DNA from 2 places in the Streptomyces sp. NPDC050164 genome. Region 1 is predicted to be linked to the other one. Evidence: predicted binding sites of a transcription regulator. Region 1 holds the regulator's gene; the other holds the start of a gene.
What was found. Region 1 encodes HspR, which represses chaperone genes until heat shock. Its sites were predicted from a motif close to TTGAGNNNNNNNNNCTCAA; they were not measured.
Positions count from the first base shown of each region.

Region 2: the regulator HspR is predicted to act here: its motif matches at 10,363-10,381, upstream of lon (endopeptidase La).

Region 1 covers NZ_JBITJK010000016.1:66,759-82,536, reverse strand. Annotated here, with positions in the region: gene ACIBNA_RS22095 (helix-turn-helix domain-containing protein) at 1-900, opposite strand, end outside; gene ACIBNA_RS22100 (DUF397 domain-containing protein) at 1-23, opposite strand, end outside; gene ACIBNA_RS22090 (ATP-binding protein) at 1,078-1,527, shown strand; gene ACIBNA_RS22085 (Uma2 family endonuclease) at 1,548-2,102, opposite strand; gene ACIBNA_RS22080 (YbjN domain-containing protein) at 2,254-2,781, opposite strand; gene ACIBNA_RS22075 (hypothetical protein) at 2,980-3,417, shown strand; gene clpB (ATP-dependent chaperone ClpB) at 3,422-6,043, opposite strand; gene ACIBNA_RS22065 (pyridoxamine 5'-phosphate oxidase family protein) at 6,148-6,564, shown strand; gene ACIBNA_RS22060 (hypothetical protein) at 6,732-7,067, opposite strand; gene ACIBNA_RS22055 (hypothetical protein) at 7,070-7,252, opposite strand; gene ACIBNA_RS22050 (helix-turn-helix transcriptional regulator) at 7,369-8,388, shown strand; gene ACIBNA_RS22045 (LuxR C-terminal-related transcriptional regulator) at 8,385-9,371, shown strand; gene ACIBNA_RS22040 (LuxR C-terminal-related transcriptional regulator) at 9,334-10,371, opposite strand; gene ACIBNA_RS22035 (sugar ABC transporter substrate-binding protein) at 10,556-11,665, opposite strand; gene ACIBNA_RS22030 (heat shock protein transcriptional repressor HspR) at 11,937-12,389, opposite strand; gene dnaJ (molecular chaperone DnaJ) at 12,395-13,585, opposite strand; gene grpE (nucleotide exchange factor GrpE) at 13,622-14,278, opposite strand; gene dnaK (molecular chaperone DnaK) at 14,275-15,778, opposite strand, start outside.
Region 2 covers NZ_JBITJK010000061.1:15,092-30,869, forward strand. Annotated here, with positions in the region: gene fxsT (FxSxx-COOH system tetratricopeptide repeat protein) at 1-1,759, shown strand, start outside; gene ACIBNA_RS42660 (multifunctional oxoglutarate decarboxylase/oxoglutarate dehydrogenase thiamine pyrophosphate-binding subunit/dihydrolipoyllysine-residue succinyltransferase subunit) at 1,841-5,644, opposite strand; gene ACIBNA_RS42665 (ATP-binding protein) at 5,926-7,038, opposite strand; gene ACIBNA_RS42670 (response regulator transcription factor) at 7,035-7,775, opposite strand; gene ACIBNA_RS42675 (spermidine synthase) at 7,900-8,577, opposite strand; gene ACIBNA_RS42680 (rhomboid-like protein) at 8,749-9,606, shown strand; gene ACIBNA_RS42685 (GNAT family N-acetyltransferase) at 9,575-10,228, opposite strand; gene lon (endopeptidase La) at 10,404-12,872, shown strand; gene ACIBNA_RS42695 (MarR family winged helix-turn-helix transcriptional regulator) at 13,047-13,538, shown strand; gene ACIBNA_RS42700 (protein phosphatase 2C domain-containing protein) at 13,556-14,341, opposite strand; gene ACIBNA_RS42705 (nitrate- and nitrite sensing domain-containing protein) at 14,698-15,778, shown strand, end outside.

The DNA.
Region 1 (15,778 bases):
ACGGCCGGGAACCCGTCGGCCACCTCCACGCAGTTGCCGCCCTCCTGATTGCTGTAGCTGCTCTTGCGCCAGGCGGCGCCGTTCAGATCGGGACGGGACCTTCGCTTCACGGTGGTTGTCCTCCATCACTGATCGGATCATGTCGAGTGACATGAGCGGGGGCAGAGCTGCCGCCCGCAGCCGATCGTAGGTCAGCGCGAAGTACCTGACCTCGTCCGGATCCTCGATGAGTTGGCCGTAGTGCACGCCTTCCGTGTAGGCGATCTCCGAGCCGTCCGGCATGGTGAGCACCGTGAGCGAGCCGCCCATGACCTCGTGCTCGCCCTGGTCGAACGGCAGCACCTGCACGGTGATGTGAGGTTCCTCCGTGGTCCCGAGCAGCCGCGCCAACTGCTCACGCATCACCGCCCGGCCGCCGACCGGGCGCCTGAGCACCGCCTCGTCGAGGACCACCCACAGCTCGGGCCGATCGGGCGCGCCGAGACGCTCCTGTCGTCCCATGCGAAGGGCGACCCGCTCTTCCAACTGCTCTTTACTGCCGAGCGTCCGGCCGACGCTCAGCACCGCCCGCGCGTAGGCCTTCGTCTGCAACAAGCCTGGCACCACATGAGCCGCGTACTCGCGGATGGCCACCGCCCGCGCCGAGCACTCCATGAACCTCCGCGACCAGTCCGGAAACGCCTCCCGGTACACGTACGGCCACAAGTCGACCAGGAGACCGTCCGCACCGAGGGCCACATCCAGCGCACGCGCCAGCTCCAGCGTCGGCTTCGCTCCGGAGGCTCGCTCGATCTGCGTGATCCGCGTGCTCACCACATGTGTTCTCTCGCCGAACTCGGCCTGGGTCAGCCCGGCCGCCGTACGGAGCCTGCGTACCCGCGCGCCGAACAGCGCCGCCATCGACGTACTGGGGTCAATTCCGTTGGCCAAAGCGTCACTTCCGTTCCTTACGGGCTGAAAAGTAAGGCTGCGCCCCCTGTCGAGCGTAGGACGATCGGCCGACTCTTGAGCACGGAACGTGATGACTCGTGTGCGCCACGGAGCGCCTCGACCCAACGAACAAAGGACGAACGGGCCGTGCTGACAGAAATCGCCACCCCCGGAGGCGAGCATGAACTCCACTCGCTCACCCTGCAGTTCCCCTCCTCCCCGCGTGGTGCGCAGCTCGCCCGGCGGCACGCCGTCCGGTGGATGGAGGAACGGGGCTGCCCGCCGGCGTCGGACGTGTCCTGCGCGGTCGCCCTCGTCGTCGGTGAGCTCGCGGCGAACGCCGTACAGCACGGCCGGGTTCCCGGCCGGGAGTTCGGTCTCCGGCTCGCCCTCGACCGGGCTGCGGGGCTGCTGCGTGTCGAGGTCGCGGACGCCGCCTCCGCGAGGCGACTGCCTACGGCCGCGCCCTCGTCGTCCCCCGATGGTGAGTCCGGCCGGGGGCTGCTCCTGGTGGACGTCCTGGCCGTGCGCTGGGGGTCGGCGCCACGCAGCCCGGTGGGCAAGACGGTATGGGCGGAGCTGTGTCTTCAGATCTGAAGGCGATCCGGGATCCGTCCTCAGCGAGCGTCCGCGTCCGGCTCCGGGCGCGGGAGCTCGTCGAGGTCGAGGGTGAAGGTGCGGCCGTCGGCCAGGGGAATGGGGAGCTTGCCCGTGCCGTACTTGTGGGTGTGGGCCGCGATGTAACCCGTGGCGGTCGGCTGGGTGTGGAGGACGACTTCCTGGGCGTACGGGTCCACGACCAGATAGATCGGGATGCCGTAGCGGCCGTACTTCGCGGTGCAGTCGTCGTAGTCCTTGCGTGCGGAGGAGGTCGAGACGACCTCGGAGATCAGCAGGACGTCCTCGAAGCTGTAGCGCTTGCCTTCCTTGCGTGCGTCCTCGCGCAGGATCGCGAGATCGGGGGCGGAGTTCTCATCGGCGGGGAAGTCGATGTAGACATCGGAGGTGACCTTCGCGTGACGACCGAGGGCGAGAGCGGAGTCGATCTGCATCGACCTGATGGTGCTGGAGTGCTCTTCGCTCTGCGGGGTCATGATCACCTTTCCGTCGGCCCCGAACAGGACCGTGTACCCCTTGGGGAACTCGGTGTGCACGATCGCCTCGACGCTCATGGACGGCTCCTTCCCGTGTGTGGTCAGGATACGGCGGACAGCGCCGTGTCACCGGGCCTGCCCGCACCGGCCCCGGAAAAGGCAAACGGCGCGTACAGCACGTACCTGCTCGTACGCGCCGACGCGCCGCTGGGGCGGGGGCCTGCTGGGCCTACTCCTCGTCCTCGGGCTTCTCCGCCTCGTTGATCTCCTCCTCGAGACCGAGCTGCTCGATGAGCCACTTGTCGAACTCGATCGCGGCCCGCACCCAGCTGACCGTCGAGGAGACGAAGTGCTCCAGGCTCACGCCCATGCCGATCAGCATCTGGGCCTCGCCGATCAGGCGGACCGTGCCGTCGTCGTGGGTGTGGCTGTAGACCTTGGGCCACAGGGTGCGGCGGTTCCAGTCGTCGATGGACTCCAGGATCTGAGGCTTGGCCTCGATCTCGTGGGGCCGGTCGTAGAACGTCCGCACGGAGAAGACCTGCTGGTCTCCCTCACCCCGGAACATGAAGTAGGTGCGGAACTGCTCCCACGGCGCCGCGAGGTCTCCCTCGTCGTCGACGACGTACTTGAGCTCCATCTGGTCGAGGAGCTGCTTCACGAGGTCCTGATCCGGGACGACGGGGCCCGCCGGTCCTTGCGGCTGCGGCTCGGGCTGGCCCCCGAAGTTCGGAATCGAGGACGGGTCGATGGTCACCGTGAATTTCCCTTCGTACGGATTCCGCCATCCTCCCCCATGCGGGGAGGGGGGTGGCAAGCCCCGACAGACCCTCTAAGCCCATGGCTGACACGATCCGGTCAACCGCAACCTCCAGGTGCCGCACGCCGTCCTCCTGAATAGCGGACGGAGGGGGCGGCAGTGGCGGAACCGGGCAGGGGTTACACGCGGTGGCGGATGATCCTGACCGTCCTGGCCGTGCCGGTGCTCGTCCTCGGATTCCTGATCGCCGCCCTCTTCATATGGGCCCTGTCGGACGAGGGGGACCCACGCGCGGGGGCCCTGAAGAAGGTGACCTGCGCCGAGGCACTGGCCTTCGGCGGTGCCTCGCCCCCGGCGCACGCCCACGTCGGGAACTGCACCATGCAGCAGGGCATCGACACCGCGTATGCGGCGGTGCTGCGGATGCCGCGCGAGGACGTACGCGACTGGCTGCGCGAGACGTATCCGAACGCGCCTCAGGCCCGCTCGGATGCCTCCTGCGGGGCTGTCTGTCTCGACGTGAGCCACGAGGACGGCCTGCCCGCCACGGCCGAGGCACACGTGGTGCAGGTGCGGGTGGAGTACGAGAACGCCGAGACAGCGCGGGTGCGCTTCTCGGCGTTCACCATGTGAGGTCCTACAGCGTCTTGCCCGTCGCCGGTCCCACCAGCAGTTCGTCGCCGAAGCGGTCCACCCGTACCGTGTCGCCGTCCTTGATCTCGCCGGAGAGGATCTCCTTGGCGAGGCGGTCGCCGATGGCGGTCTGGACGAGGCGGCGCAGCGGACGCGCGCCGTACGCCGGGTCCATGCCCTCCTCGGCGAGCCAGGCCAGGGCCTCGGGCGTGATGTCCAGGGTGAGGCGCCGCTCGGCGAGGCGCTTGGCGAGGCGCTCGGTCTGGAGCTTCGCGATGCGCTCCAGCTCGGGCTTGGTCAGGGCCGAGAAGACGACCAGGTCGTCCAGGCGGTTGAGGAACTCCGGCTTGAAGGAGGTCCGCACCACCTCCAGGACCTGCTCCTTCTTCTCCGCCTCACTGGTGATCGGGTCGACCAGGAACTGGCTGCCCAGGTTCGACGTCAGGACGAGGATGGTGTTGCGGAAGTCGACCGTGCGGCCCTGGCCGTCCGTGAGACGCCCGTCGTCGAGCACCTGGAGCAGGATGTCGAAGACCTCGGGGTGGGCCTTCTCCACCTCGTCCAGCAGGACGACGGAGTACGGACGGCGGCGCACCGCCTCCGTGAGCTGGCCGCCCTCCTCGTAGCCGACGTATCCGGGCGGGGCGCCGACCAGCCGGGCCACGCTGTGCTTCTCGCTGTACTCCGACATGTCGATGCGGACCATCGCCCGCTCGTCGTCGAAGAGGAAGTCGGCGAGGGCCTTGGCCAGTTCCGTCTTGCCGACACCGGTCGGGCCGAGGAAGAGGAAGGAGCCGGTGGGGCGGTCGGGGTCGGAGATCCCGGCGCGGGACCGCCGCACGGCGTCGCTGACCGCCTGCACGGCCTCGGTCTGGCCGATGAGCCGCTTGCCGAGCTCGTCCTCCATGCGCAGCAGCTTCTGCGTCTCGCCCTCCAGCAGGCGCCCGGCGGGGATGCCGGTCCAGGAGGCGACGACGTCGGCGATGTCGTCGGCGCCGACCTCCTCCTTGACCATGGTGTCCTTGGCGCCCCCGCCGGAGGCGGAAGATGTCAGCGCCTCCTCGGCCTCGGAAGCGGCCTCCAGTTCCTTCTCCAGGGCGGGGATCTCGCCGTAGAGGAGCTTGGAGGCGGTGTCGAAGTCGCCGTCGCGCTGGGCGCGCTCGGCCTGGCCGCGCAGTTCGTCGAGGCGTTCCTTCAGCTCGCCGACGCGGTTGAGGGACTGCTTCTCCTTCTCCCAGCGGGCGGTGAGGCCGCGCAGCTCCTCCTCCTTGTCGGCGAGGTCGCGGCGCAGCTTCTCCAGGCGCTCGCGGGAGGCCGCGTCGGTCTCCTTGCCGATCGCGAGCTCCTCCATCTTCAGCCGGTCGACGGCGCGCTGCAGTTCGTCGATCTCCACAGGGGAGGAGTCGATCTCCATGCGCAGCCGCGACGCCGCCTCGTCGACGAGGTCGATGGCCTTGTCGGGCAGGAAGCGGGAGGTGATGTACCGGTCGGAGAGGGTGGCGGCGGCGACCAGCGCGCTGTCGGCGATCTGCACCTTGTGGTGGGCCTCGTAGCGGCCCTTGAGCCCGCGCAGGATCGCGATGGAGTCCTCGACGGTCGGCTCGGAGACCAGCACCTGCTGGAAGCGCCGCTCCAGGGCGGCGTCCTTCTCGATCCGCTCCCGGTACTCGTCGAGGGTCGTGGCACCGACCATGCGCAGCTCACCGCGGGCGAGCATGGGCTTCAGCATGTTGCCCGCGTCCATGGCCGAGTCGCCGCCGGCGCCCGCCCCGACGACGGTGTGCAGCTCGTCGATGAAGGTGATGATCTGCCCATCGGATTCCTTGATCTCGGCGAGGACGGTCTTCAGCCGCTCCTCGAACTCGCCCCGGTACTTGGCTCCGGCGACCATGGCCCCCAGGTCGAGCGCGACGAGCCGCTTGTCCTTGAGGGACTCCGGCACGTCCCCCTTGACGATCCGCTGGGCGAGCCCTTCGACGACGGCGGTCTTGCCGACGCCGGGCTCACCGATGAGGACGGGGTTGTTCTTGGTCCGCCGGGACAGCACCTGCACCACGCGCCGGATCTCCTGGTCCCGCCCGATGACGGGATCGAGCTTGCCTTCCCGCGCGGCGGCGGTGAAGTCGGTCCCGAACTTCTCCAGGGCCTTGTACTGGCCCTCGGGGTCGGCCGTGGTCACCCGGCGCGCTCCCCGCGTCTTCTGGAAGGCGTCCTGGAGCTTCCTGGCGTCGGCGCCCTGCTGGGACAGCACCTCGCCGGCCGCGCCGCCCTTCGCGGCGATGCCGACGAGGAGGTGCTCCGTGGAGAGGTACTCGTCCCCGAGGTCCTTGGCGCGGGCCTGCGCGTCGGCGACGACGGCGAGCATCTCGCGGTTGGGCTGGGGCGGCGCCACGGTGGACCCGGTCACACTGGGCAGCCCGGCGAGCACGCGCTCGGCTCCGGCGCGTACGGCCGCCTGGTCGGCGTCGACCGCGGCGAGCAGATCGGTGATGTTCTCGTTGTCCTGCCCCTGGAGCAGTGCGAGAAGCAGGTGGGCGGGGGTGAGGTCGGGGTGCCCCTCGGTCACCGCCCTGTTGCTGGCCGCGTTGATCGCGTCCCGGCTCCGGTTGGTCAGCTCGGCGTCCACGTTCGCGTTCTCCTCCTTGCACTGACCCGAACGACTTGCACAAAGTTGAGTCTAGTCCACTCAATGCCGGTTCGGGGAGGGTCACAGGAGCTAAGTTCCTGGGCATGGCGACCAAGTACTCCGTTGATCCGGGCGCTCCGGACGAGCCGTATCTCAGCTTCTGGCGGGAACGGCACGTGTGCACCCTGACGACTCCCCGCCCGGACGGCACTCCGCACGTGGTACCCGTCGGGGTCACATACGATCCCGCGGCCCGGCTCGCTCGGGTGATCACGAACAAGGCGAGCGCGAAGGCGCGGCACGTGCTGGCCGCGGGGGAACAAGGGGCTGCGGTCGCCGTCTGCCAGCTGGAGGGCAAGCGCTGGGCGACGCTGGAGGGCCGGGCCTTCGTCCGCACCGAACCGGACCGGGTCGCGGAGGCGGAGCGCCGCTACGCGGAGCGCTACGGGCGAACCCCTTCACCGAACCCCGCACGCGTGGTGATCGAGATAGAGCTGACGCGAGCGATGGGGCGAGGTTGACCCGAGTGAAAATCCACACCGGTGATCGACTGGATCCAGCCACCGTGTGACTGGGGCGATAACCGGAAATGTCGCCAGAAACTGCAGCGGCGTCACCGTGTTCAGGTCACGGTGACGCCGCTGCGGGGGGAAGCACCTGAGCGATCTGTTACGACGGGGGAATCGCGTCAGGCACTGCGGGGGGTGGCAGAGATGGTCCTCGGAGCAGGAGAGTCGGCCTCCACCTGCTCATGGTCCCTTTTATCCAGGTTCACAAAGATCATTCCGTACCGTACGGCACACCGGACGGGCTGCGGCGCCCCCCGAGGCCGCCGCAGACACCGGTAAGCCCGTACGTCCTCTTCCTCGTCCCGCGTGACGACCACCGGCTCGCCGAAAACGGTCACCATCAACGAGTCGCCGCTGTGGGGGATGGCGGTGACCAGGTCGATGAAGTGCCAGCCCGAGCGGTAGGCGGTGGCCATTTCACGGCGGAAGGAGCGGTCGTCGGGTGGAGTGGTCACGGTCAGCTCCCGGCTTCGTCAGCAGCGGAACCCGCGGAGTTTCCACTGCTGGCGGCGTCGGCGTTCACCGCCACCGAAGGCCAGGTACTGTTCGCCCGCACCTCGTCCTTCGCGTCGGAGAAGCCCCCGAGCACCCCCAGGGCCGCGGCGGCGGAGAAGGCGGCGACAAGCACCGAGCGAAGCATTCTGCTGCACATAGTCGGCTTCGTCCTCACTTGAAGGTCCCCTTTTCCCCCGTCAGGTACGACGATGGCTCATTCGGGCACGTCATGGCCACAGAATCAATGCATCATGTTCCTGCATGTTCAGGACCCTGGGGGGTGCAGATTTGGGATCGAATCAGACTAATGCGACACATCCCCATCCGATTACGGAGTTGTGCGAGGAAGGCGGCCGTCTATACACCATCGCCCTGCGCGCCGGACGCCTGGCGCGCGAGGACGCCGACCCCGCTCCCTGCCTGATCGAGCTGGCCCTGCTCCACCCCGATCCCGACGACCCGACCTGGCTTCGCCCGGTTCCCCCCGTGGTCGCCCTCTCCCGGCAGCTCAACCCTCTGGAACAGGAGATAGCGGCGCGCAGGCGGCGGGCGGTCGAACTCGCAGAGACCTTTCAGCCGTTCATGACGCTCGGCGCCCAGATGGCCACGACCAGCGACTCCATCACCGTCCTGGAGGGCGGTGAGCGGATCAACGCCGCGCTGAACATGGCCACGGCCCAGTGCCAGAGCGAGATGCTCACGCTGCAACCGAGCGACCGGGTGTCCGAGCACAGCCTCCTCCAGGGGATGATGCGCGACAGGCCGTTGATAGAACGTGGCGTGCGGATACGCACGGTGTACCAGCACACGGCCCGGTACAACCCGGAGCAACTGGCTTACTCCGCCCGGCTCGCCGACGGCAAGGCGGAGTACCGCACGATCGACGAGCTCGTGGAGCGCCTGATCATCTGCGACGAGACCGTCGCCTTCATCCCCACCCGTGACGACCAGCAGGTCGCGCTGGAGCTGCGGCACCCGGGGATCATCCGCTACCTGATCAAGGTGTTCGAGTTCATGTGGAACCGTGCGGTCCCGCTGAGCGAGAGCACCCCCTACGAGATCGCGCCCGACGGCATAACAGAGATCCAGTACTCCATTGCCAAGCTCCTCGTTGAGGGCCACGTCGACGAGGCCATCGCCCGCCGCCTGGGCATGAACGTGCGTACATGCCGGGCCCACATAGCCAAGCTGGCCTCGCTCCTGGGCAGCGGCAGCCGAGCCCAACTCGGCTATCTCATCGCACAGTCGGGCATCCTGGAACGGGAGGGAGCGCCCGAGTGAGCGCGCCGCACCGCGAGCACGGCATGGAGGACCTGTGCTCCGCGGGCACGGAGCTGTACGAACGGGCCCTGCGCCAGGGGCAGCTGCCGGCGGAGGAAGCCCAGGCCGCCCCCTGCCTCGTCGACCTGGGTCTGCTGCACCCCGCCGTCGACGAACCGACCCGGCTGGAGCCCGTCGCCCCGGTCGTCGCGCTGCACCGGCTGCTGCGGACCTCCGAGGAGCGGATAGCGAGCGAACGGCGGCGTGAGGCACGGCTGGCCGAGACGTTCGGCTCCCTCATGAGGATGGCCGGCCCACACCCCGCGGTCACCGACACCCCCACGATCCGGCTGCTCACCGGCACGGAGCGGATCAACCAGGCCATCACCGAAGCCATGGCCGAAGCCTCTGAGGAAACAGCCACCGTCCAGCCCCGCGCCGGACTCACCGGCGAACGCGGCCAGGTGGCCGACGCCACGGCGTTCGGCCGTGACCAGGCCGCGCTGGACCGCGGCTGCCGCCTGCGCACCCTGTACCCGCACACGATGCGCCACTTCCCGACGATCACCGCCCGTCACGAGCGCCTGAAGGGCGACGTCGAAGCGCGATCCCTGGACGAAGTCCCCGACCGTCTCATCCTTGTCGACCGCACCGTGGCCTTCGTGCCGGCCGACAAGGACGACGCACTCGCCCTGGAGATCCGGCAACCGGCCGTAGTCGACCACCTGGCCACCACCTTCGACCGCCTCTGGCGCCTGGCCACCCCCATGTTCCCCGAAGCCGCACCCGAGCCTTCCCCAAAGGGCATCACCGCCCGCCAGCGCGCCATAGCCGCCCTCCTCACCGAAGGCCACACCGACGCCGTCATCGCAGACCGTCTCGGCATGAACATCCGCACAGCCCGCGTCCACATCGCCAAGCTCGCGGCGACGCTGGGCAGTCAGAGCCGGGCGCAGCTCGGGTTCCTCATCGCACGCTCGGGGATTCTTGATCAGGGATGCTGAGGGACGCCGCCGAGCGCGGCTGTCCGTCCAGGCCCACCTGGGCGATCCGCACCCCCAACTGCGTACGGCTCGCCGCCCCCAGCGTCTCCGACAGCCGGGCGATGTGCGCCCGGCACGTCCGCACGCTTATCCCCAGCCGCTCCGCGATCACCGCGTCCTGGTGTCCCTCGGCCAGCAGCGCGGCGATGGACTGCTCCCGGTGGGAGATGCCCTCGATGCCGGTGTCGGGGAGCGGGGCGGTCAGGGGGATGGCGAGGCGCCACAGCCGTTCGAACACCGTGACCAGGTACTCGACGATCGCCGGGTGCCGTAGCTCCAGGGCCATCGTGCGGTCGGTGTTGGCGGGGATGAAGGCCACCGTCCGGTCGAAGAGGATCAGCCGGTCGATCACCTCGTCCAGCGTGCGCGCCTCCACCGCGTCGCCCATCAGCTCCAGGTAGTTCAGCAGCCCGTGCCCGTGCCGGGCGACATGCGTGTACAGGTCCCGCATCCGCACGCCACGGCCGCGCAGCGTCAGCGCCCGGTGCAGCCCCTCGGAGAGTTCCGCCTCGCGCCGGATGCCGCCGGGCTGCACGGTGAGCACCTCGGTCGTGCACGCCTGGGTCGCCTCGTCCATCGCGGCCTGGATCCGGGCGAGGCCGTCCAGCACCCGGATCGCCGAGCCCTCGCCCGCCGACGGGGCCGGCTGCACGTGGCGCCCCAGCCCGGCGTACCACTCGAACGCCGCGACGGCCGAACCCACCCGCCGCTGACTCGCGCTGACCTCGTCGTACATCCCGCGCAGCAGCCGGGTCATGACCTCCTGCGGGGAGGTCGGCACCAGCCAGTCCATGTCGTCGGGGTCCGGGTGCAGCAGGGCGAGTTCCAGCAGGCACGGCACCGGATCCGCGTCCCGGCGCGGCACGCGGCCCCGCCGTACGGCCCGGGAATACACGCGATCCCCGGCCTCGCACAGTCGGTCAGCACCATGTGGATGCTCCTCCGCCCCGTGCCCGGCCATCGCCCATCCCACCCCCGGTTTCGCCGTCCTTCGCAGCGCAACTATGCGCGGACGGGACCTGCTCCGCAACACGGCTCCCCGCGCCGCCCTCGCCGGAAACCACCGGTGACCACCGGATGCCGCCGGATCCCTCCGGGGTGAGGAGGAGGCATCCAGGGAGAGCGGAAGACGACGAACCAAGCGGTTACTTCAGGCCGATCGCCTGGCAGGCCGCCTTGTACTTCGCCGTGCAGATGTCCGCCAGCTTGTAGACCTCGTCGGCCACGACCGTGTCCTTGATGTTGGCCTTCGTCAGGGCGACCACCGGCACGAGCTGGGCGGGGATGCCCTTGTGGGTGGGGCTGTCGACCTTGTCGCGGGCGAGGGCGGCGAACTGGATGTCGCGGCCCTGGACCTTGGCCACGGCCATCTCCGCGGCGTTCTCGGCCTCCTGCGGGTACGACTTGTACACGCTCATGTACTGCTCACCGGTGATGATCCGCTGCACGGCCGGGAGCTCCGCGTCCTGGCCGGTGATCGGCGGCAGTTCGGTCACGCCCGCGGCCTCCAGGGCCTTGACGATGCCGCCGGCCATGCCGTCGTTGGCGGAGTACACCGCGTCGATGTTGTCCTTGCCGATCTTCTCGATCGCCTCGGCCATGTTGGCCTGCGCGTTCTCCGGCTTCCAGTCCTTGGTGTCGAAGGACTGCGCGATCGTCACCTTGCCGTTCAGCTCGGACATCGCACCGGCCTTGAACTGCTTGGCGTTCGGGTCCGTCGACGAGCCGTTCATCATGACGATCTTGTCGGAGAGGCTCGCCTTCTCACCGATGGCCTCCAGCAGGGTGCGGCCCTGGACCTCGCCGACCAGTTCGTTGTCGAAGGAGATGTACGCGTCGATCGGGCCCTCGGCCAGCCGGTCGTAGGCGATGACCGGGATGCCCGCGTCCTTGGCCTTCTGCACGCCGCCCGCGATGGCGTGCGCGTCGACGGCGTCCAGCAGGATCACGTCGACCCGGTCGTCGATCATCTTCTGCAACTGGTCGGCCTGCTTGTCCGCGCTCGCCTCGGCGTTCGCGTACTCGACGCGGCCCTGGTCGTTGGTGAGGGACTCGACCTTCGTCTTGATGATGGGGTAGTCGAAGTTCTCGTACCGCGTGTTCGCCTTCTCCGGGAGGAGCAGACCCACCGTGATGTCGTTGCCCTTGGTCGGGCTCGCGTCGTCACTGCTCCCGGTCGCGTTGAGCACGCCGCAGCCGGCGAGCGTGACGGACATCGTGGCCGCGGCCACGGATATGGAGATACGACGACGCATGCGGAGCTCACTTCGCGTGTGATTCGGACGTGGGCACACCTTTGTGGCCCATGTGACTGAAAAGCCAACGCGGACGCGCCCCCAGCGTCAAGCGGAACCACTTAACGAGATGACAACACCACGCTCCGCGAGTGTTGTGAAGGCTCTGCGGAATCGTCTCCAAGTGCCATGCACCATGCAGTCATCCACGGGAGACCCGGCGGAAAACGGCCCAAGACGTACGAAAGGGGCCGGGAGTCTCCTCCCGGCCCCTTTCACAGGCGTACGCGCGTCAGTCCGACTGCTGCTGCCGCTTCGGCCGCCACACCACCAGCGCGCTGGTCTGCTGGACCTCCTGGTACGGCACCAGGTCGCGGCGGTACGACGCGTGCACCGCCGCCTCGCGCTGGCGCATGGCCGCCGCCGCGCCGTCGAGCGCGTCCTCCAGCTCGGCCACGCGGGCCTGGAGCGCGGCGACCTGGTTCTCCAGTTCGATGATGCGCTTGATGCCGGCCAGGTTGATGCCCTCGTCCTGCGACAACTGCTGGACGGTGCGCAGCAGTTCGATGTCCCGGGCCGAGTAGCGGCGACCCCGGCCCGGGGTGCGGTCCGGAGACACCAGGCCCAGGCGGTCGTACTGACGCAGGGTCTGCGGGTGCAGGCCGGACAGCTGGGCCGCCACCGAGATGACGTAGACCGGGGTCTCCTCGGTCAGTTCATACGGGTTGCGTCGACGACCGTCCATCTGACTCATGCTCCCTTCGCGGCCTGGAACAGCTCCGCCCGCGGATCCTCACCCGCGGTCGCCTCGCGATACGCCTGGAGTGCGTCACGAGCCTTCCCCGTCAGGTCCTTCGGAACACTCACCTCCACGGTGACCAGGAGGTCGCCGCGGGTGCCGTCCTTGCGGACCGCGCCCTTGCCCCGGGCGCGCATGGTGCGGCCGTTGGGCGTGCCCGGCGGCAGCTTCAGCGTGACGGGCGGCCCGCCCAGCGTCGGCACCCGGACCTCGCCGCCGAGGGCCGCCTCGGCGAAGGTCACCGGGACGGTGACGGTGAGGTTGTCGTCCTTGCGGCCGAAGACCGGGTGGGAGTCGACGTGCACGACCACGTACAGATCGCCCGCCGGGCCGCCGCGCTCGCCCGGGGCTCCCTTGCCGCGCAGCCGGATCCGCTGGCCGTCGCTGACGCCCGCGGGGATGCGCACCTGCATGGTCCGCGAGGACTTGGCCCGGCCGCTGCCCTTGCAGACCTCGCAGGCGTTCTCCGCGATCAGGCCGCGGCCCTTGCAGTCCGGGCAGGGGTCGGTGAGGGAGAAGCCACCGCCGCTGCCCCGGGCGACCTGCCCGGTGCCGACGCAGGTCGGGCACACGCGCGGTGTGCCGTTCTTGTCGCCGGTGCCCGAGCAGGCCTTGCAGGGCGACTGCGAGGACATGCGCAGCGGGACGGTCGCGCCCTCGATCGCCTCCGTGAAGCTCAGCGTGACCTCGGACTCGATGTCCTGGCCGCGCCGCGGATGCGTGCGCGTCCCCGGTCCGCCCGCGCCGCCACGGTTGAACAGGCCCCCGAAGACGTCACCGAGTCCACCGCCGAAACCGCCGGCGCCCTGGCCGCCCGGGGCGCCCGGGGCGCCCCCGAAGAGGTCACCCAGGTCGAAGTTGAAGGAGCCGCCGCCCGCGCCGGGCCCCGGGCGGAAGCCGCCGTTGCCGAAGAGGGCGCGTGCCTCGTCGTACTCCTTGCGCTTCTTGGGATCGCCGAGGATGTCGTTGGCCTCGGAGATCTCCTTGAAGCGCTCCTCCGCCTTGACATTGCCCTTGTTGGCGTCCGGGTGGTACTCGCGGGCGAGCTTCCGGTACGCCTTCTTGATCTCGGCCTCGGTGGCGTCCTTGGGGACGCCGAGGACCTTGTAGTAGTCCTTCTCGATGAAGTCCTTGGTGCTCATCCTCGACGCCCCTCCTTCCCTTCGTCCGCTATGTCGTCAGCCCTCTTCCGGGCCACCGCTCTCCTTGTCGTCGGCTTCGGCGGTCTCGTCCGCCTTGACCGTCTGTGCCCCCGGCTGGGGCTCGGCCACCGCCACCCGCGCGGGGCGGATGGTGCGCTCGCCGATCCGGTACCCGGGCTGCAGAATCGCCACGCACGTCGTCTCGGTGACGTCCGGTGCGTAGCTGTGCATCAGGGCTTCGTGGATCGTCGGGTCGAAGGGCTCGCCCTCCTTGCCGAACTGCTGGAGGCCCATCTTGGCCGCGGTACCTTCCAGCGACTCGGCGACGGACTTGAAGCCGCCGACCAGTTCGCCGTGTTCCCGCGCGCGGCCGATGTCGTCGAGTACGGGCAGGAGCTCGGTCAGGAGGTTCGCGATGGCGATCTCCTTGACCGCGATCCGGTCACGCTCGACCCGGCGGCGGTAGTTCTGGAACTCGGCCTGGAGGCGCTGGAGGTCCGCCGTGCGCTCGCTGAGCGCCGTGCGGGCCTGGTCCAGCTGGGCCACCAGAGCCACGTCCTGGCCCGTGTCCCCGGCCGGGGCTGCCGCCTCCTCCGGGGAGGAGGCGGCAGCCTTCGGCTCGGCGTCATCGGAGGTGGCGCCGGAAGGGACGTCGGGCTGCTGCTCGTCGAAGCCCGGGGTCTCCTCCGTCACGCGGCACCGTCCTTCCGCTCGTCGTCCACGATCTCGGCGTCGACCACGTCGTCGTCGGCCTTGGCGTCACCGGCACCGGCACCCGCGCCGGCTCCGGCGGAGGCGCCGTCGGCGGCCTGCGCGGCGCCCGCGTCGGCGTACATGGCCTGGCCGAGCTTCTGCGAGACGGCCGCGACCTTCTCCGTGGCGGTGCGGATCTCGGCCGTGTCCTCGCCCTTGAGCTTCTCCTTCAGCTCACCGACGGCTTCCTCGACCTCGGTCTTGATGTCGCCGGGGACCTTGTCCTCGTTGTCCTTGAGGAACTTCTCCGTCTGGTAGACGAGCTGCTCGCCCTGGTTGCGGGACTCGGCGGCCTCGCGGCGCTTGTGGTCCTCCTCCGCGTACTGCTCGGCCTCCTGGCGCATGCGGTCGACCTCGTCCTTCGGCAGCGAGGAGCCGCCGGTGACGGTCATCTTCTGCTCCTTGCCCGTGCCCAGGTCCTTCGCGGTCACGTGCATGATGCCGTTGGCGTCGATGTCGAAGGAGACCTCGATCTGCGGGACACCGCGCGGCGCCGGGGGCAGACCGGTCAGCTCGAACATCCCGAGCTTCTTGTTGTACGCCGCGATCTCGCGCTCGCCCTGGTAGACCTGGATCTGCACGGAGGGCTGGTTGTCCTCGGCCGTCGTGAAGATCTCGGACCGCTTGGTCGGGATCGTGGTGTTGCGCTCGATGAGCTTGGTCATGATGCCGCCCTTGGTCTCGATACCGAGGGACAGCGGGGTGACGTCGAGGAGCAGGACGTCCTTGACCTCGCCCTTGAGGACACCGGCCTGCAGGGCGGCGCCGATGGCGACGACCTCGTCCGGGTTGACGCCCTTGTTGGCGTCCTTGCCGCCGGTCAGCTCCTTGACGAGCTCGGCGACGGCGGGCATACGGGTCGAGCCGCCGACCAGGACGACGTGGTCGATCTCGCTGATGGAGATGCCAGCGTCCTTGATGACGTTGTGGAACGGCGTCTTGCAGCGCTCCAGGAGGTCCGCGGTCAGCTGCTGGAACTGGGCGCGGGTGAGCTTCTCGTCGAGGTGCAGGGGGCCCTCGGCGGAGGCGGTGATGTAGGGCAGGTTGATCGAGGTCTCGGTGGACGAGGACAGCTCGATCTTGGCCTTCTCGGCGGCCTCGCGAAGACGCTGCAGGGCCATCTTGTCCTTGCCCAGGTCCACGCCGTGGCCGGACTGGAACTGCTGGACCAGGTAGTCGACGATGCGCTGGTCCCAGTCGTCACCACCGAGGTGGTTGTCACCGTTGGTGGCCTTCACCTCGACGACACCGTCGCCGATCTCCAGCAGCGAGACGTCGAACGTACCGCCACCGAGGTCGAAGACCAGGATGGTCTGGTCGTCCTTGTCGAGGCCGTACGCCAGGGCGGCCGCGGTGGGCTCGTTGACGATGCGCAGCACGTTCAGACCGGCGATCTCGCCGGCCTCCTTCGTGGCCTGGCGCTCGGAGTCGTTGAAGTAC
Region 2 (15,778 bases), on a different contig from region 1:
GGAGAGCCATGAACCCGCCTGGCAACTGCTCAACCTGCTGGTCTGCTTCGCACACGACGTGGTCCCGGTACGCCTGCTGCAGACGGCCCGGCTCGCCGACCTGCCGCCCGAGCTGGCCGAACTGGTCGCTGAGCCCAGCAGCTGGAACACCGCGCTGCGCAGACTCTCCGAGATCACCTCCATGCGCATCGAGTACGAGCAGGGCCCCCGCATGGACGCGCAGACCGTGGGCACGGTCCGTATGCACCGCCTGTTCCACCGGTTCGTACGGTCCGTGCAGTCGCCTGTTGACGCCGCGCGCTACTCCGCCGCCGCGCGCAGGGTCCTGGTCTCCGCCGACCCGCGCGACTCGGCGTCTGCCGGCAACTGGGCCCGATACTCCGTGATCATCCCGCACCTGGAACCGTCCGGTGCCCTGGAGTCCTCCGACAGGGATGTCCGGGACCTCGTGCTGAACTGCGTCGAGTACCTGCGGATGCGCGGCGAGTACCAGGACGGCTGGGCCTTGAGCCGGCTCGCGGTGGACAGCTGGCGGCCCAAATCCGGTGACACCGACCGGTCGGTCCTCGTCGCCGTCCACCAGCTCGGCAACATGCTGCGCAGACTCGGCCGGTACACCGAGGCGGAGCAGGTCGGCCAGGAGAACCTGCGGCGGCTGCGCGACGCCGACGGGATCCGCCCCATCGAACTGATCCGCGCCAAGGACGGTCTCGGCGGCACACTGATGGCGCTCGGCCGCTACACGGAGGCCCGGACCCTGTTCGAGGAGGCCGCCGAGAGCGCCGTGCGGGAACTCGGCGGAGAGAACGTACCGCGCACCCTCAGCATCCGGAGCAACCTCGCCGTCGCCATCGGCTTACAGGGCCACTACACCGAGGCGCTCGCCCTGCACCGCAGCGTCTTCGAGGCCCGGGTCCAGCTCCTTGGCGGCAAGGACGTCGCCACGCTCAACTCGGCGCTGCGCAGCGCCTGGATGCTGCGGCTGCTCGGCCGTTACCGGGAGGCGATGACGATCCAGGGCCACAACTCCCGCGTCCACAGCCAGGTCCTCGACCGCAACCACAGCCAGACCCTGCAGGCTGAGCACAACCTCGCGCTGTGCGCCCGCCGGGACGGTGACCTCCAGTTCGCGTACGCCATGATGCGGGGGGTCCGGGAGAAGCTGCTGCGCCGACGCGGCGCTTCGCACCCCGAAACGCTCATGGTCTCCTGCGACTACGCGATGCTGCTGCGGCACATGGAGCGCGCAGCCGAGGCCAGGGAGCTCGCCGAGCTCACCGCCGAGCAGTACGCGGCCCTGCTGGGCGAACAGCACCCCTACTGCGTCGGAGCCCGGGACAACGTCGCCACCGTCATGCGGGACATGGGAGACCGGCGCGCCGCTCTGGAGCTGTCCCTCACCACTGTCCGGGAGATGGAGCAGGCCGTCGGACGGGACCATCCATGGGCCATCGGCTGCGCCAAGAACGGGGTGGCCGCCCTCGCCGCCAACGGGGAGACGGACGCCGCGGCTGCTCTCGGCCGGGACGCCGCCGAACGCGCTGCGCGGGCGCTGGGCGACGATCACATCCTCACGATCAGCCTGCGCGCCGGTCTCGCTCTCGACCTGGCCGAACTGGGCCACCGCGCCGAGGCGGAGAAGCTGCACCACGATGTCGCCGCCCGGCTCACCGTCCTCCTCGGCCCGGATCACCCGCACACGCAGTACATCCTCGAACGTCACCGCCCCTACTGGGATTTCGAACCGCAGCCGATCTGACACTCCGGACGGCGAAAGGCCCGCCCCCCGGGACGCATGTTCCCGGGGGGCGGGCCCTGCTACGAGCCGGTGCTCACAGGCTCACGCGTCGAACACCTCACGCACCAACTGCTCCTGCTCGGCCTGGTGCCGCTTCGCGGAACCCACCGCCGGGGACGAGCCGTGCGGGCGCGAGATGCGGCGCAGGCGCTCGCCGTGCGGGACGTCCGCGCCGACCGCCAGGTCCAGGTGGTCGATCAGGTTGAGCGCGATGAACGGCCAGGCACCCTGGTTCGCCGGCTCCTCCTGGGCCCACAGGTACTTCTCGGCGTTCGGGTACTTCTTGATCTCCGCCTGGAGCTCGACACCCGGCAGCGGGTACAGGCGCTCGATGCGGATGATCGCCGTGTCCGTGACGCCGCGCTTGTGACGCTCGGCCTCCAGGTCGTAGTAGACCTTGCCGGCGCAGAAGACGACCTTCTTGACCGCGGCCGCGTCCACCGACGCGTCGCCGATGACCGGCTGGAACTGGCCGGTCGTGAACTCCTCCGCCTTCGAGGCCGCCGCCTTCAGACGCAGCATCGACTTCGGCGTGAAGACCACCAGCGGCTTGTGGTGCGGGTTGTGCACCTGCCACCGCAGGAGGTGGAAGTAGTTCGACGGCGACGTCGGCATGGCGACCGTCATGTTGTTCTGGGCGCACATCTGGAGGAAGCGCTCCGGGCGGGCCGAGGAGTGGTCCGGGCCCTGGCCCTCGTAGCCGTGCGGCAGCAGCAGGACCACACCGGAGGTCTGGGCCCACTTCTGCTCGGCCGAGGAGATGAACTCGTCCACGACCGTCTGCGCGCCGTTGACGAAGTCGCCGAACTGCGCCTCCCACATCACGAGCGCCTCGGGGCGGGCCAGCGAGTAGCCGTACTCGAAGCCCATCGCCGCGTACTCGGAGAGGAGGGAGTTGTAGACGTTGAGCCGCGCCTGGTCCTCGGAGAGGTACTGGAGCGGCGTGTACTCGTCGCCCGTGCTGCGGTCGATGATGACCGCGTGGCGCTGGCCGAACGTACCGCGCTGCGAGTCCTGGCCGGCCAGGCGGACCGGGACGCCCTCCAGCAGGAGGGAGCCGACCGCGAGGGTCTCGCCCATGCCCCAGTCGATCGTGCCGTCCTCGACCATCGACGCCCGGCGCTGCAGTTGCGGCAGCAGACGCGGGTGGACGGTGATGTTGTCGGGGATGTTGACCTGGGACTCGGCGATCCGCTTGACGATCTCCGTGGTCACCGCGGTGTTCACGGCGACCGGGAACTCGGCCTGCGGGTCCGAGGACTCGACCGTACCGGGCTGGGACGTGGCCTCACGGACCTCCGTGAAGACCTTCTCCAGCTGGCCCTGGTAGTCCTGCAGCGCCTGCTCGGCCTCTTCCAGGGTGATGTCGCCGCGACCGATGAGGGACTCGGTGTAGAGCTTGCGCACCGAGCGCTTCTTGTCGATCAGGTCGTACATCAGCGGCTGGGTGAAGGCCGGGTTGTCCGACTCGTTGTGACCGCGGCGGCGGTAGCAGATGAGGTCGATCACCACGTCCTTGTTGAACGCCTGGCGGAACTCGAAGGCGAGCCGGGCCACGCGGACCACGGCCTCCGGGTCGTCGCCGTTCACGTGGAAGATCGGGGCCTCGATCATGCGGGCCACGTCCGTCGCGTACATGGAGGAACGCGAGGACTCGGGAGCCGCGGTGAAGCCGACCTGGTTGTTGATGACGATGTGGACCGTGCCGCCGGTGCGGTAGCCGCGCAGCTGCGACATGTTCAGGGTCTCGGCCACCACGCCCTGGCCCGCGAAGGCCGCGTCGCCGTGGATCGCCACCGGCAGGACGGTGAAGTCCGTGCCGCCCTTGTTGATGATGTCCTGCTTGGCGCGCGAGACGCCCTCCAGGACCGGGTCCACCGCCTCCAGGTGCGAGGGGTTCGCGACCAGGGAGACCTTGATCTGCTCGCCGTCGAGACCGGTGAAGGTGCCCTCGGCGCCCAGGTGGTACTTCACGTCACCGGAGCCGTGCATCGACTTCGGGTCGAGGTTGCCCTCGAACTCGCGGAAGATCTGCGCGTACGACTTGCCGACGATGTTGGCGAGGACGTTCAGCCGGCCGCGGTGGGCCATGCCGACGACGACCTCGTCCAGGCGGGACTCGGCGGCCGAGTCCAGCACGGCGTCCAGCAGCGGGATGACGGACTCGCCGCCCTCCAGGGAGAAGCGCTTCTGGCCGACGTACTTCGTCTGCAGGAAGGTCTCGAAGGCCTCGGCGGCGTTCAGCCGGCGCAGGATGCGCAGCTGCTCCTCGCGCTCCGGCTTGGTGTGCGAGCGCTCGATGCGGTCCTGGATCCACTTGCGCTGCTTCGGGTCCTGGATGTGCATGAACTCGACGCCGGTGGTGCGGCAGTACGAGTCGCGCAGCACGCCGAGGATGTCGCGCAGCTTCATCAGGGACTTGCCGGCGAATCCGCCGACGGCGAACTCGCGCTCCAGGTCCCACAGGGTGAGCCCGTGCTCGGTGATGTCCAGGTCGGGGTGCTTGCGCTGCTGGTACTCCAGCGGGTCGGTGTCGGCCATGACGTGACCGCGGACCCGGTAGGAGTGGATCAGCTCGAAGACGCGGGCGGCCTTCGTGACGTCGTCGTCGTGGCTGGCGTCGATGTCCTTGAGCCAGCGGACCGGCTCGTAGGGGATGCGCAGCGCCTCGAAGATCTCGTCGTAGAAGTTGTTCTCGCCGAGCAGGAGGTTCGCGACCTGGCGCAGGAACTCGCCGGAGGCGGCGCCCTGGATCACCCGGTGGTCGTAGGTCGACGTGAGCGTCATGACCTTCGAGATGCCGAGCTTGTTCAGGGTGTCCTGGGAGGTGCCCTGGAACTCCGCCGGGTAGTCCATGGAGCCGACGCCCATGATCACGGACTGGCCGGGCATCAGACGCGGCACCGAGTGGACCGTGCCGAGGCCGCCGGGGTTGGTCAGGGAGACCGTGACCCCGGAGAAGTCGTCCATCGTCAGCTTGCCGTCGCGGGCGCGGCGGACGATGTCCTCGTAGGCCTGCCAGAACTCGAAGAAGTTCAGCGTCTCGGCCTTCTTGATCGCCGCGACGACCAGCTGGCGGTCGCCGTTCGGCTTGACCAGGTCGATGGCGAGACCGAGGTTGACGTGCTCCGGCTTGACCAGGGTGGGCTTGCCGTCCACCTTGGCGAACGAGTAGTTCATCGCCGGCATCGCCTTGATGGCCTGGACCATCGCGTAGCCGATGAGGTGCGTGAAGGAGATCTTCCCGCCACGCGCCCGCTTGAGGTGGTTGTTGATGACGATGCGGTTGTCGAACAGCAGCTTCACCGGGACCGCGCGCACGGACGTGGCCGTGGGCAGCTCCAGGGAGGCGTCCATGTTCTTCGCGACCGCGGCGGCGGGGCCGCGCAGCACGACCTGCTCGGGGCCCGAGGGGGCCTCGGCGGCCGGTTCGGCCTTCGGCTTCGCGGCGGCGGCCGGCTTGGCGGGAGCCGGGGCGGCCTTCGCCGGAGCGGCGGGCTGGGCCGGGGCCTGCGCGGCGGGCTTCGCCTGAGCGGGCGCCGGCGCGGCGGCCGCGGGCTTCGGGGCCGCCGGGGCGGGGGCGGCCTGGGCCGCCGGCTGAGCGGTGGTGGTCCCCGCGGCCCCCGCGGCCGCGGTACCCGCCGGAGCCGAGGCGGCAGCCGCCCCCGGCTTGTAGTCGGCGAAGAAGTCCCACCAGGCTCGGTCTACCGAATTCGGGTCCTGGAGGTACTGCTGATAGATCTCGTCGACGAGCCACTCGTTGGCACCGAACGACGCGGCGGGGTTCTTACCCGCTTGGTCGGTGTCGGTCGAGATGCTCGAGTTACTGGGGGACTGTGGCGACACGGCGGCAACCGCCCTCTTCCGCTTCACAAGATGATGGACAGCGGGAATCAAGGCTACGCCTCCCGGACCGGGTAGGTCAGGTCGGGCCCGTGCAACGTCGTGCAAGTCACATCTTGGAGCGTGTTTCGGGGCTTGAAATGGCGGGAAACAAGCGTGGTTCCGCTTAAAGAGGGAAGGGCTCGGCAGGGCCTCACGCGCCGACGGCGCGGGCCTGTGCCTGATCACACGTGTCCGTCAGCGCGGACGCCCATGGATCTTGTGGCTCCGCTTCGAACTTTACGTCAACTTGGCACAGATGGAAGTCCCGGAAGAGTGACAAGAATCCGGCAACCCCGCTCGGATTCAGCCACTCCGATCCGCCCGCCGTGCAGATCCACCGCCCAGCGGGCGATCGCCAGGCCGAGTCCCGTACCGCCGTCGCTGCCCGGTCCCTGCGGCCGCTTGGCGCTGCCGCGGTTGAACCGCTCGAAGACGCGGTGCCACTCGGACTTCGGAATGCCGGGGCCCTCGTCCAGCACCTCCAGCTCCAGCGACTCCGGCAGCGAGCCGCGGCGCGCCTTGACCGTCACCCGGCCGTGCGGCGGGCTGTGCTTGACCGCGTTGTCGATGAGGTTGGCGACGACCTGGTGGATGCGCTCCGGGTCGGCGTGCGCGGTCAACTCCGGCGGGTGGACGTCGAGGTGCAGATGGACGTCCGTACGGGTGTGACTGCCCGAGCCGGTGGCGATGCCCGCGCGCACGGAGGCGACCATGTTGGCCTCCTTCAGCACGCCGGACAGATACGGCCACACCTCGAACCGCCGCTGCTTCAGCGGTACGACGCCGTTGTCCAGGCGGGACAGGTCCAGCAGCGTCTCCACCAGCCGGCCGAGCCGCTCGGTCTGCTTCAGGGCCGTGCGCATCGTCTCCGGGTCGGCCTGTGTGACGCCGTCGACGATGTTCTCCAGCACCGCGCGCAGTCCCGCGATGGGGGTGCGCAGCTCGTGCGAGACGTTCGCCACCAGCTCCTTGCGCTGGCGGTCCTGGGCCTCCAGCTCGTCGGCCATGGCGTTGATCGTCACGGCCAGGTCGCCCAGCTCGTCACGGCGGTTCTCCCGCACCCGGCGGGTGTAGTCGCCCTGCGAGATGGAACGGGCCACCGCGGTCATCTCGTCCAGCGGCGCGGTGAGGGAATGGGCCACGAACTGCGTGATGAGAAGCGTGGCGATCATCGAGAAGACCGTGATGAAGCGCAGCTCCGTCTTCGTGTGCACCGCGATCACCGACAGGCCCGTGGTGATCAGCACCGAGATGACGACCAGCGCGCCGAGCTTCGTCTTGATCGAGAACGGGCTCACCCCGCCCCAGGGTTCCGGATCCCCGGGGCCTCTCCGTGCTCCCGGCCCGCCGCTCATGGCGTCGGGGTCTCCAGGGCGTAGCCCACGCCGTGCACCGTACGGATCCGCTCGGCGCCGATCTTCCGGCGCAGCGCCTTGATGTGGCTGTCGACGGTCCGGGTGCCGGAGGCGTCCGCCCAGTCCCAGACCTCGGCGAGCAGCTGTTCGCGCGAGAGCACCGCGCGCGGGGTGTTCGCCAGGCACACCAGCAGGTCGAACTCGGTCGGCGTGAGGTGAACGTCCTCACTGCGCACCCGGACCCGGCGCTGCGCGTGGTCGATCTCCAGCTCGCCGAGGCGCAGGATGCCGCTGCGCGGCGTCGCGGCGGCCAGCGCGGCCCGCTCCACGCGGCGCAGCAGCACGTGGACGCGCGCCGCCAACTCCCGCATCGAGAACGGCTTCGTCATGTAGTCGTCGGCGCCGACGCCGAGCCCGACCAGCATGTCGGTCTCGTCGTCGCGCGCGGTGAGCATCAGCACCGGCACCGGCCGGGCGGCCTGCACCCGCCGGCAGACCTCCAGACCGTCGAAGCCGGGCAGCATGATGTCGAGGATCAGCAGGTCGGGCTGCCAGGCCTCGGCCGTGTCGACGGCGGCCGGGCCGTCGCCCGCTGTTTGCACGAGGAATCCCTCGGCTCGCAGGCGGGTCGCGATGGCGTCCACGATCGTCGCGTCGTCCTCGACCACCAGGACCCGGCGCTGTGCGCCCGGAGTAGCCGTCGCCGAACCGTTGTGGGAGGTGTGTGTCTGCTCCATCGCCCGCCCCTGGGGTGTGCTTTCCGGAATCAGTGGGGTGATCCCTCGGTCTGCGCATGGTTGCGATTGACGCTTGAATGATCGGCGTCAGAGGAGCAGCGTACGGGGAGTCAGTACACCTTTGCTATCCAGGGCGGATGCCGAGGTGTACGACGTCCGGAACGCCCCGGGCAACCGTGATCTCTTCGGTACGCACCTGTTGGAACCCGGCATTCCACAAGGTTTCTTCGAATTCCGGAGAGGGCTGGGCGGACCAGACGGCGAGAACCCCACCGGGTCTCAACACCCGTACGCAGCTTGCCAGTCCGGCCTCCGAGTAGAGATTTCCGTTGCCCTCCGTGACGGTCCAGCCGGGTCCGTTGTCGATGTCGAGGCACAGGGCGTCGTACGTGGCGGATGTCTCATTGACGTACGCCACGAGATCGGCTTCGACGATGTGCGTGCGGGGGTCGGCGAGGGCCTCGGCGGAGAACGCGGAGAGCGGGCCGTCGAGATGCCATTGGACGATCGCGTGCTCGCGTTCCACGACCGTGATCCCTGCCCAGCGCGGGTCCGCCGCCGCGTGGGCGAGGGAGAAGCCGACGCCGAGTCCGCCGATCAGCACGTCCGGACGGTCCCGGCCGGCCAGGGCGTCCAGGGCGGCGTCGATCAGCCGCCGCTCCGAGCGGCCGTCGGAGGTGTCCATCAGGAAGCAGCCGTTCGCGATGATCTCCAGCCGGTCGCCGTGCCGTCGCAGCACGACCTCGCCGTGCGGGCCCTCGCGACGCTCCAGCACGCGGGGGATGTCGTTCGAGATAGGCATCCGAGAATCCTGGCAGGTGGGAGGTGTCCGGCGCCAAGAATTAGGGAGCGGCCGACGGGGGACGCGGTGGGCTGCTTTCAGGTTGCTGTGAATCGGCTCTCGCGTGGCGCCCGTCACAGACAGGGAGCGGAGGTGCGCGAAGTCTGGGGCATGACGGAAGGAGCGCCCGCCGTGGAACGCACCGCGCCGGCCGACGAGACGGCCACGCCGACGCCGACGGGCGCGCCCGTTTCCGATATGCCGGGGCTGCTGGACGGGGTGCCGAGGCAGCGGGCCGGCGGCCGGGAGCCGTACGGGACCGTGGCCCCGGGCGTACCGGAGCCCACGGCGGTGGGAAAGCCTGGGCCTCGACTCGGGGTGCTGCGGCCCTGGCGGCTGTTCCCCACTCCCACGGGTACGCCGTTCACCTTCGGGTACGCGGTCGTCCTCTGTGTCACCTCGCTGATCTCCGCCCACGCGGACCCCGCCATGGTGCACGCCCTTCTCCAGGGCTCCAGTACGGATGTGGCGCACCTGGTGCGGGCGCCGGAGCTGGTGCTGGTCGGCAGTGCGCTGTGGCTCGCGGGCGGGGTGACCTCGCCGTTCGCGATCGGGTTCGTGCTCGTGCTGACCGCGCTGGAACGGCGGATCGGCGGCCTGCGCACGGCCGGTGTCTTCCTGCTCGGGCACGTCCTCGCCACCCTGGCGACCGAGGTCCCGGTCGGGCTCGCGGTGCTGGCGGGGCAGCTCCCGGAGAGCTCGCTGCACCGACTCGACTACGGCGTCAGCTTCGGCGTCGCCGCCGGCACCGGCGCCCTGGCCGGTCTGCTGCGGCCCTGGCTGCGCGTGCCGCTGCTGGCCGGCTTCGGCGGGATGCTGCTGCAGGACCTGCTCGCCCTCACCGACCCGATGACGAACTGGGGGCATCTGATCGCCCTGTCCATCGGCGTCGCGACCTGGCCGGTGGTCCGGCGGTGGCGGAAGAGGCGTGCCGGCTCGGAGCCGCAGGGGAGGCCGTTCAGGTCCGCGGGCAGTGCTTCGCACTGGTGAGCAGGGCCACTACCTCCCAGCCCAGCGCCTCGTAGAGCCCTCGCCCCGCGGGCGTACCGGCAAGGACACCGGTCCGCGCCCCCTGCCGCACGGCGGCGTTCTGCAACGTCCGCATGACGAGGCTGCCGAGTCCCTTGCGGCGATGCTCCGGGGCCGTCTCGATCTGGTCGGCGACGGCGGTGGCGCCGGTCGGGGCGATCTGGCCGCGCGCCGCCAGGGAATCGTCCGGCGCGGCGATCAGTACGCGCGTCACTCCGCCGCGCGACCAGCTGCGCAGCCGGTAGCCGTCGGGCACGTCCGGGGCGTTCGCCGGGGCCGGCTTCAGCGGGACCGTCATCAGACAGCCGGGCTCGGGGTCGATCCACCAGGTGTCGTCCAGCCAGCCGGCGACCACCGACGGGTCCCGGAACGCCTTCAGCCACACCCCGGCCCCGGTCACCGCGCCGGCCACCTTGCGGACGGCCGTCTCGTCGAGGTCGTCGCCGGTCGCGCCGAACACATGCCGTGTGACGTGCCCGTTCGTCCCCACGTCGATCGTGCAGCCCCACGGCTCGGTCACGGGCGGAGCCGCCCCGCGCGACACGATCCACCCGTCCACCCACGCCTGCACGGTGCTGTCCACGCCGCCCCCTGGTAATAGGCACTTGCCGCTTTGATCTGTTACATCGCCCACTCTACGGCCCGGATCGCCCATGGCGTCACGGCCGATCGCTCACAGCGAACGACCGGTGGGGAACATCCGCTGGCTCTCGCGCATTGAGTCGGCATAGCTCAACTTGACTGCCGAAGGGGAGATCATGGCTTCGACGTCCACACCGCTCACCCTGCCCGTGCTGCCGCTCGACGGTGAGGTCGTGCTGCCCGGGATGGTGGTCCCGCTGGACCTGAGCGATTCCGAGGTGCGTGCCGCGGTGGAGGCCGCCCAGGCCGCTGCCCGGTCAACGCCCGGAAAGCCCCGGGTACTCCTGGTGCCGCGCATCGACGGGACGTACGCGAACACCGGTGTGCTCGGCACCGTCGAGCAGGTCGGCCGGCTGGCCGACGGCGACCCCGGCGCGCTGATCCGCGGCCGGGGGCGGGTGAGGATCGGTGCGGGGACCACGGGTCCCGGCGCGGCCCTCTGGGTCGAGGGCACCCGCGTCGACGAGACCGTGCCCGAGCCGCTGCCCGGGCAGGTCGCCGACCTGGTCAAGGAGTACAAGGCCCTCGCCACCGCCTGGCTGCGCAAGCGCGGTGCCTGGCAGGTCGTCGACCGCGTCCAGGCCATCGACGACGTCCCGGCGCTCGCCGACAACTCCGGCTACTCGCCCTTCCTGACGACCGATCAGAAGGTGGAGCTGCTGGAGACCGCCGACCCGGTGGCCCGGCTCAAGCTCGCCACCCAGCAGCTGCGCGACCACCTCGCCGAACAGGACGTGGCCGAGTCCATCGCCAAGGACGTCCAGGAGGGCGTCGACAAGCAGCAGCGCGAGTTCCTGCTGCGGCGTCAGCTGGAAGCGGTCCGCAAGGAGTTGCGCGAGCTGAACGGCGAGCAGGAGGGCGAGGAGTCCGACGACTACCGCGCCCGGGTGGAGGCCGCCGACCTGCCCGAGAAGGTCCGCGAGGCCGCGCTCAAGGAGGTCGACAAGCTGGAGCGGTCCTCCGACCAGTCACCCGAGGGCTCGTGGATCCGCACCTGGCTCGACACGGTCCTGGAGATACCGTGGAACGAGCGCACCGAGGACGCGTACGACATCCAGGGCGCCCAGGCCGTCCTCGACGCCGAGCACTCCGGACTGCAGGACGTGAAGGAGCGGATCACCGAGTACCTCGCGGTGCGCAAGCGGCGTACCGACCGGGGGCTGGGCGTGGTCGGCGGGCGGCCCGACCAAGGGGCGGCGCGAAGCGCCTCGGCTGAGGGTGGTGGCGGGCGACGGGGGGGCGGTGCCGTGCTCGCGCTCGTCGGACCGCCCGGTGTCGGCAAGACCTCGCTCGGTGAGTCCGTCGCCCACGCGATGGGCCGCAAGTTCGTGCGCGTCGCCCTCGGCGGCGTGCGCGACGAGGCCGAGATCCGCGGTCACCGGCGTACCTACGTCGGCGCGCTGCCCGGCCGCGTCGTCCGGGCCATCAAGGAGGCCGGGTCCATGAACCCGGTCGTGCTGCTCGACGAGATCGACAAGGTGGGCTCGGACTTCCGGGGCGACCCGGCCGCTGCCCTGCTCGAAGTGCTCGACCCGGCGCAGAACCACACCTTCCGGGACCACTACCTGGAGGTCGAGCTGGACCTGTCGGACGTGGTCTTCCTCGCGACCGCCAACGTCCTGGAGGCGATCCCGGAGGCGCTGGCCGACCGGATGGAGATCGTCCGCCTGGACGGCTACACCGAGGACGAGAAGGTCGTCATCGCCCGTGACCACCTGCTGCCGCGCCAGCTGGAGCGGGCAGGGCTCGACAAGGACGAGGTCGACGTCGACGAGGGCGCGCTGCGCAAGCTCGCCGGTGAGTACACGCGCGAGGCGGGCGTCCGCAACCTGGAGCGGTCGATCGCACGGCTGCTGCGCAAGGTCGCGGCCCAGCACGAACTGGGTGAGCGGGAGCTGCCGTTCACCGTCCGGGACGAGGACCTGCGCGCTCTGATCGGACGGCCACACCACGTGCCCGAGTCCGCCCAGGACCCGGCCGAGCGCCGGACGTCCGTGCCGGGCGTGGCGACGGGCCTCGCGGTGACGGGCGCCGGCGGTGACGTGCTGTATGTCGAGGCGTCGCTGGCCGACCCGGAGACGGGCGCGGCCGGGCTGACCCTGACCGGTCAGCTCGGGGACGTGATGAAGGAGTCCGCGCAGATCGCGCTGAGCTTCCTGCGCTCCCGCGGTGCCGAGCTGGAACTGCCGGTGGGCGATCTGAAGGACCGGGGTGTGCACATCCACTTCCCGGCGGGCGCGGTCCCCAAGGACGGCCCCAGCGCCGGCGTCACGATGACCACGGCCCTCGCCTCGCTCCTGTCCGGCCGTCTGGTCCGCACGGACGTGGCGATGACCGGCGAGGTCTCGCTGACCGGGCGGGTCCTGCCGATCGGCGGCGTGAAGCAGAAGCTGCTCGCGGCGCACCGGGCGGGCGTCACCACGGTGATCATCCCCAAGCGCAACGAGCCCGACCTGGACGACGTCCCGGCCGAGGTGCTGGACAAGCTCGACGTCCACGCCGTCACCGACGTCCGCCAGGTCCTTCAGCTGGCGCTCGCGCCCGCCACCGCGGACGCGGCGCCGGAGGTTGCGGTGGCCGCGTGACGGAGGCCATCGGATGAGGGAAGGCCCGGGTCCCGTGAGGGAGGCCCGGGCCTTCACCGTGTGGCGGCCCCGTGGACGCGCACCCCGTGACCTGCGGAATACTTGCCGAACTGCGGCGATGGCCGGGGATGGCGGAAAATGCAGGTAGCGGGCGACAACCGAGGCAGGGCTCACGTGCACCAGGACGGCAACGACGATGGACACCGGGACGCCTCTCTGGCCGGAACCGGCGTGGATCAGCCTGCCTTTCTGGCGCTGGAGCGGGAGCTGACCGTGCTGCTGCGGCGGGCCCGGGCCAGCCAGGGCGAGATGGCCCGGGAGGTCCACCCCGACCTGGAGTCATCCGCGTACGGCCTGCTCGTACGGCTGGACGAGTGCGGCAAGCAGCGGGCCACGGAACTCGCCGCCTACATCGGCGTCGGCAAGGCCACCATGTCCCGCCAGCTGCGCGCCCTGGAGGAACTCGGCCTGGTCGCCCGCGAGCCCGACCCCGCCGACGGACGCGCCTGGCTCGTCGCCCTCACCCAGGAGGGCCACGACCGGGTCCGCCGGGTGCGCGAGGCCCGCCGCGCCCGCTACGCCGGCCGCCTGGCCGACTGGGACACCCACGAGGTCACGGAACTGGCCCGGCTGCTGCACCAGCTCAACCGGGGCATGGAGAAGTAACAGCCGGTTCCGGGTGTTCAGAACTCGACGTACACGACCGTCGCGTCGTCGTGCGTCTTGCCCCGGCCCGGGAAGGAACCGGCCGAATCCGCTCGCTCCAGCGTCCGTACCATGTCCACCAGTGCCTGGGGTCCCTCCTTGCGCATGAGGTGGAAGCAGTCCGTCCAGTCGCCCTCCTCGAACCTCTCCACCCAGCGCGTCGCCCCGTCCGTCAGTGCGGCCAGGGCGCGTACGTCCTGGCGGGGCAGGGTTCCGGTCACCGCCCGGCGGGACACCGATGGGTCGGCCGCCGCCGTGAAGAAGCCGCCCTCCTTGTTGCGGAGCGTGGAGTCCACCAGCGCGACCGTGGCCAGGGCCGAGCGGGGGAGAAGGGCCAGCCGGTCGTCCAGGAAGGGCGTTACCACGCCGTCCGGGGACTCCACGAGGAGAGCCGAGTCCGACAGGACCAGGTACTCCACCGCCGCCGGGGACCAGCGGGCCACGACCACCGTGGCCTGAGGTGTGCGGGGGTGAGAAAGGTCACAGGTTGAGGCGTGTGCCTCGGCGGTACGCGCGATGGCACGGGACAAGGCGTCGACCAGAGGAACATCCGGGAGTGAAACGGTCAGTTCGGTCAGGGCTCCGCCGAGGCGCGCGGTGAACCAGGGGACGGAATGCAGACAACCCGTCCCACCCTTAGGCGGCGTGACCCCGTCCAGGACGACGACCGAACCACCCTGTCCGGAGGCCGGTAGTCCGACGCTGACGAAGTCCTCGTTGGGGCAGGCGGCGTCTCCCGGTTCCGAGGCGAGTTCAGTACGCATCCAGCCAGTCTGCACGAGCCCTTCATGAGGTCCGCAAAAAGCTGGCAATGGTTGCGGGACCGGTGCAGCCTTGCAGGTCAGACGCCCTGTTTGGGGTGGAATGCTTTGTTCCGGGAAAACTTGGTGGCGAATATTGCCACCGCCCGCCCACGGCGTCCAATTCGGCTTGCCGCGCAAGGCCGCTGCAAGGGCCAGCGGAACTTGCCCCCAACTCTCCTCCGGGGTTCACTCCTTCGGGTGGCGGGTCAGGTGATGCGCGTGCGCTGCCCACCGGCGCTGGGAGGGTCGGGAAGTGTATCTGGAGTACGCACCAGTTGACGGAGCGTCATCCGGGCCCATGAGTTCACGAGTCAGGAATGCGAGCACCGGTGCAGAAGTCGCGGCCTCGTCGCACAGGCAAGCAGACGGCCCCCGTTCAGGGCGCTGAGCCGACGCCCCCCACCGGCAAGGGCCGCCCCACCCATGTACGCAACCGGCTCATCGTGGCCGTGGCCGTGGTCGCCGCGGCCATCGCCGGTGCGGGCACCCCGTCCGTCCTCGCCGCCTCAGGGCAACTCCACGACTCGCAAGAGCTGGTGACGCTCGCCGAGCAGACGCAGGACGCGCTCGCCCTCGCGCACTCCCTCGCCGACGAGCGTGACGACGTCACCTCCTACATCGCGGCCGGCCGCCCCAAGTCCAAGGCGCCCTCCGAGCAGCGCAGCGCCCGCGTGGACCGGCAGGTCGAGGAGCTGCGCGCCGACACCGACACGCCCGCCTCGCTCCGCTCCGACCTCGACGCCATCGCGGCCGTACGCCGGGCGGCGCTCACCGGCAAGAGCAGCGCTCTCCAAGCGCACCAGGCGTACTCCACCGCGATCACCGAACTCCACCGGCTCGCCGAGCAGCTGGCGCAGCGGACGCCGCCCCGCGCGGGCTCCGGCGGCCAGGCCCTGGCCGAGCTGGACTCCGCCGTCCAGCAGGCCGCAGCGGCCCGGGGGCTGCTGCTGGCCGCCCTCAGCGTGCCGCGCGGCACCGAGACGGTCATCGACCCCGTCACCGGCCTGCCGACCGAGACATCCTCGGACGCCGACACCCGGCAGCGCGACGCCCTGAGCGCCGCCGCCCAGCAGGCCCGGCTGCGCTCCGACGCGGCCCTGGCCGACTTCCGCGACACCGCGCCCAAGCCGGCCCGTACCTCCTTCGACAACACGGTCACCGGCACCGAGGTCAACTCCGCCGAGAAGTACCTCGCCACGCTCACCGACCAGCCGGCCCTCTCCAGCGGCGAACTCTCCACCAACGCCAGGAAGCTGGACGCGGCCCTGTCCGCCCGCGTCGACCTGATGCGCGGCGTGGAGTCCGCCCTCTACGACCGCCGCACCAAGGACCTGGAGGCGCTGCGCGACGACGACGTCACCGCGCTGGAGATCCGCATCGCCGTCCTCGGCGCCCTGA